2 regions of the Peribacillus sp. FSL E2-0159 genome follow, and region 1 is predicted to be linked to the other one. Evidence: a T-box and tRNA genes for the amino acid it is inferred to sense, from the RefSeq annotation. Region 1 holds a T-box; the other holds one or more tRNA genes.
What was found. A T-box is a leader RNA that pairs with one kind of tRNA and senses whether it is charged. The one in region 1 lies ahead of leuS (leucine--tRNA ligase), so its partner is inferred to be a tRNA-Leu.
Positions count from the first base shown of each region.

Region 1 (2,467 bases):
TTCAATCCATCAAGGAATTCCGAATTTACATGAAGTCCATCGCCTGTATATGCTTCACTTGTCACATCTCCGCCAGCTACGACTTCCTTGATCGGCAAGTCGAACTTGACTGCAAATTCATAATCACGCTCATCATGGGCAGGAACGGCCATGATTGCACCTGTTCCGTAGCTGATCAACACGTAATCGGCAATCCAGATCGGCATTTTTTCGCCGTTTACCGGGTTAATGGCATAAGCTCCCGTGAACACTCCTGATTTATCCTTTGCCAAGTCTGTTCTTTCCAGGTCGCTTTTATGTTTCACTTCATCTAAATAGGCTTCAACTGCCGCCTTTTGATCAGCCGTCGTAATTTTATCGACAAACTGATGTTCAGGTGCCAATACGGCATATGTTGCACCGAATAACGTATCCGGACGAGTCGTGAACACCGTGAATGATTCATCAAAGCCATCGATATTGAATGTAACTTCCGCTCCCTCGGAACGGCCAATCCAGTTACGCTGCATATCCTTGATGTTTTCCGGCCAATCCACATCATTCAGATCGTCGATTAAGCGGTCTGCATACGCCGTGATACGAAGCATCCACTGTTTCATCGGACGGCGCTCAACAGGATGGGCTCCACGCTCACTTTTCCCATCGATGACTTCTTCGTTAGCCAATACCGTGCCAAGTGCCGGACACCAGTTAACGGCCACTTCATCAATATATGCAAGGCCCTTTTCATATAATTTCAAGAAGATCCATTGCGTCCATTTGTAATAGTCGGGATCTGTCGTGTTTATTTCGCGATCCCAGTCATAAGAAAAACCAAGGGCTTTGATTTGGCGGCGGAACGTGTTGATGTTATGCTCCGTGAATTCAGCTGGATCATTTCCCGTATCAATCGCATATTGCTCTGCCGGAAGTCCAAAAGCATCCCAGCCGATCGGATGCAATACATTATACCCCTGCGCCCGTTTCATCCGTGCTAGGATATCGCTTGCCGTATAACCTTCCGGGTGCCCAACATGAAGACCGGCCCCTGAAGGGTATGGGAACATATCCAGAGCGTAGAATTTACGTTTGCCGCTTTCTTCACCCGTTTTGAATGTCTTATTTCCTTCCCAATACTTTTGCCATTTCGTTTCTATGCTTCTATGGTCAAAACTCATTTGATTTCCTCCTAATTTCCGTATAAAAAACAATAAAAAACCCCTCATCCCAAAATAGGGACGAGAGGATTATGTATATCTTCCCGCGGTACCACCCACATTGGCGATAGCTAAAATCCGCCCAGCTTAAAACATCCGTAACATGGATTAAAACGCCAGGCATTACTTTTTACCTTCACACCCGGAACTCCAAGGCGAGTTCACGACCATCCCAGGTTGACTTGCACCATCCGTCAACTCTCTTTACTGGTTTAAACCGTTACTATTCCTCATCATAGTCTTTATGAGAATATTTCATTTTATTTCATTCTAGTCAATTTCACCGATAATTGCAATAGCCGTACATAAACATTATCGACAGGTTTTTCATTATATATGCGAATTCAGGAAAATTCGTGCAAAAAAAAGGGAGCTATGCATTCATAGCTCCCTTGCTTCCCTTTAATGTCGCAGTAAAATCATTTCATTCCTCAATTCATTCAACTGCTGCTTCATCCGCGAAAGCATTTCTCGTTGCTGGTCATTCGAACTGGCATACAATCGTTCCATATCCGTCAAAGCCTCTTCGATATACCTTTGCGAATTTTGAAATTGTTCATCATCATAATGCTCCTGCCGTGAGGCCTCGTTAAATTCAAACTCTGCAAAATGGAGAGCCCCTTCACATTGCTCTAAAAAATGATCGACGGATTGTCTGGTTGCCATTTCAAACCCTCTCCTTCGCGTCTCATTTGGATGATTCGGAATCATCTTTTCTAGTTTGAGCAAATAACGGGTGGATTATCATTTTTTTTGAGAAATCAACCTTTATCCCAAAACTTCTCACCTTGATGGGAAATGAACTGCTCGATCCATTCGGCAAAGCCCATATGGAGCTTCTCACCTTCTTCAAAATCATCGATATGGCCTTTTACCATTAAATACTCCTTATCGCCTTTAGCGACGGCTTCCCCATCGATGACGATATTATCTTGATAAATGCAGGCCACTTTATAGCATCCCTCGTAGGAATTTTCATATGTGTAATTAATAATATCATCCAGGCTGTATAAATCATTTTCCCCGCCCGATTCGACATTATCGAACAGACGGCATCCATTGGTTATTTTTAAAAACTCCTTATAATCCTCGGGCAGAAGCAGTCCGGTTTTCTTTTCAAAGGAATGAATTTGTTCATCCGAAGCAGGTGAATTGAAGGTGCAAGTGGCTTTGTATATGAACCCATCTTCATTTACTTCGATCACCTGATTATTTTCGGCTAATTTCTTTTTCATTTGATTAATCGCTTCTTCAACTTGACCGGTCATGTC
Region 1 is NZ_CP152053.1:5,194,956-5,197,422, forward strand. Features, by position in the region: gene leuS (leucine--tRNA ligase) at 1-1,157, opposite strand, end outside; T-box leader at 1,211-1,442, opposite strand; gene NYE63_RS25340 (DUF2524 family protein) at 1,599-1,862, opposite strand; gene NYE63_RS25345 (SMI1/KNR4 family protein) at 1,958-2,464, opposite strand.

Region 2 (2,467 bases), 730 kb from region 1:
CGGCCGTACTCCCCAGGCGGAGTGCTTAATGCGTTAGCTGCAGCACTAAAGGGCGGAAACCCTCTAACACTTAGCACTCATCGTTTACGGCGTGGACTACCAGGGTATCTAATCCTGTTTGCTCCCCACGCTTTCGCGCCTCAGTGTCAGTTACAGACCAGAAAGTCGCCTTCGCCACTGGTGTTCCTCCAAATCTCTACGCATTTCACCGCTACACTTGGAATTCCACTTTCCTCTTCTGCACTCAAGTTCCCCAGTTTCCAATGACCCTCCACGGTTGAGCCGTGGGCTTTCACATCAGACTTAAGGAACCACCTGCGCGCGCTTTACGCCCAATAATTCCGGACAACGCTTGCCACCTACGTATTACCGCGGCTGCTGGCACGTAGTTAGCCGTGGCTTTCTGGTTAGGTACCGTCAAGGTACCAGCAGTTACTCTGGTACTTGTTCTTCCCTAACAACAGAACTTTACGACCCGAAGGCCTTCTTCGTTCACGCGGCGTTGCTCCGTCAGACTTTCGTCCATTGCGGAAGATTCCCTACTGCTGCCTCCCGTAGGAGTCTGGGCCGTGTCTCAGTCCCAGTGTGGCCGATCACCCTCTCAGGTCGGCTACGCATCGTCGCCTTGGTGAGCCATTACCTCACCAACTAGCTAATGCGCCGCGGGCCCATCTATAAGTGACAGCGTAAACCGTCTTTCCATCTTCTCTCATGCGAGAAAAGAACGTATCCGGTATTAGCTCCGGTTTCCCGAAGTTATCCCAGTCTTATAGGCAGGTTGCCCACGTGTTACTCACCCGTCCGCCGCTAATCTCAGGGAGCAAGCTCCCATCGATTCGCTCGACTTGCATGTATTAGGCACGCCGCCAGCGTTCGTCCTGAGCCAGGATCAAACTCTCCGAAGAAATGTTTGACTTGCTCATTTGCTTTTTTAATAGTGTGTGCTCACTTAAAATTTAACGTTGGCGCTTTGTTTTGTTCAGTTTTCAAAGAGCAATTTGACTCTTCTTAAAGAATCAACTTTCATATCATAACAAAGCCAAATGGGCTTGTCAAGTTTTTTTGGTGGAGCCTAGCGGGATCGAACCGCTGACCTCCTGCGTGCAAGGCAGGCGCTCTCCCAGCTGAGCTAAGGCCCCAAAAAAATCATGGTCGGGAAGACAGGATTCGAACCTGCGACCCCTTGGTCCCAAACCAAGTGCTCTACCAAGCTGAGCTACTTCCCGAAAAAATATGGTGCGCCCGGCGGGAGTCGAACCTACAACCTTCTGATTCGTAGTCAGATGCTCTATCCAATTGAGCTACGGGCGCATATTAAGATGGTGCCGAGGACCGGAATCGAACCGGTACGGTAGTCACCTACCGCAGGATTTTAAGTCCTGTGCGTCTGCCAGTTCCGCCACCCCGGCATAAATAAATAGTGGAGCGGAAGACGGGATTCGAACCCGCGACCCCAACCTTGGCAAGGTTGTATTCTACCACTGAACTACTTCCGCGAACATGCGGGTGAAGGGACTTGAACCCCCACGCCTTGCGGCGCCAGATCCTAAGTCTGGTGCGTCTGCCAATTCCGCCACACCCGCATAATAAAATGGTGAGCCATGAAGGATTCGAACCTTCGACCCTCTGATTAAAAGTCAGATGCTCTACCAACTGAGCTAATGGCTCATATAAACTATTTATATATGCTATATTAAGCTTGTATGAAAATGGTGCCGGCAAGAGGACTTGAACCCCCAACCTACTGATTACAAGTCAGTTGCTCTACCAGTTGAGCTACACCGGCAAGTGTATAAATGGTGGAGGATGACGGGATCGAACCGCCGACCCTCTGCTTGTAAGGCAGATGCTCTCCCAGCTGAGCTAATCCTCCATATATAAATGCTTGGCGGCGTCCTACTCTCACAGGGGGAAACCCCCAACTACCATCGGCGCTGAAGAGCTTAACTGCCGTGTTCGGAATGGGAACGGGTGTGACCTCTTCGCTATCGCCACCAAACATAAAAGGAACGTTGTTCCTTCAAAACTAGATAATAAGAAGGTATTTCATTTTTTTAAAGCGTTGGTTAAGTCCTCGATCTATTAGTATCAGTCAGCTCCACATGTCGCCACGCTTCCACCTCTGACCTATCAACCTGATCATCTTTCAGGGATCTTACTAGCTTGCGCCATGGGAAATCTCATCTTGAGGGGGGCTTCATGCTTAGATGCTTTCAGCACTTATCCCGTCCGCACGTAGCTACCCAGCTATGCCTTTGGCAAGACAACTGGTACACCAGCGGTGCGTCCATCCCGGTCCTCTCGTACTAAGGACAGCTCCTCTCAAATTTCCTGCGCCCGCGACGGATAGGGACCGAACTGTCTCACGACGTTCTGAACCCAGCTCGCGTACCGCTTTAATGGGCGAACAGCCCAACCCTTGGGACCGACTACAGCCCCAGGATGCGATGAGCCGACATCGAGGTGC
Region 2 is NZ_CP152053.1:94,917-97,383, reverse strand. Features, by position in the region: rRNA gene NYE63_RS00530 (16S ribosomal RNA) at 1-905, opposite strand, end outside; tRNA gene NYE63_RS00525 (tRNA-Ala) at 1,064-1,139, opposite strand; tRNA gene NYE63_RS00520 (tRNA-Pro) at 1,150-1,226, opposite strand; tRNA gene NYE63_RS00515 (tRNA-Arg) at 1,235-1,311, opposite strand; tRNA gene NYE63_RS00510 (tRNA-Leu) at 1,321-1,409, opposite strand; tRNA gene NYE63_RS00505 (tRNA-Gly) at 1,422-1,496, opposite strand; tRNA gene NYE63_RS00500 (tRNA-Leu) at 1,502-1,583, opposite strand; tRNA gene NYE63_RS00495 (tRNA-Lys) at 1,593-1,668, opposite strand; tRNA gene NYE63_RS00490 (tRNA-Thr) at 1,711-1,786, opposite strand; tRNA gene NYE63_RS00485 (tRNA-Val) at 1,798-1,873, opposite strand; rRNA gene rrf (5S ribosomal RNA) at 1,884-1,999, opposite strand; rRNA gene NYE63_RS00475 (23S ribosomal RNA) at 2,063-2,467, opposite strand, start outside.
Region 2: it encodes a tRNA-Leu, which carries the amino acid that the T-box ahead of leuS (leucine--tRNA ligase) is inferred to sense. The anticodon was not compared.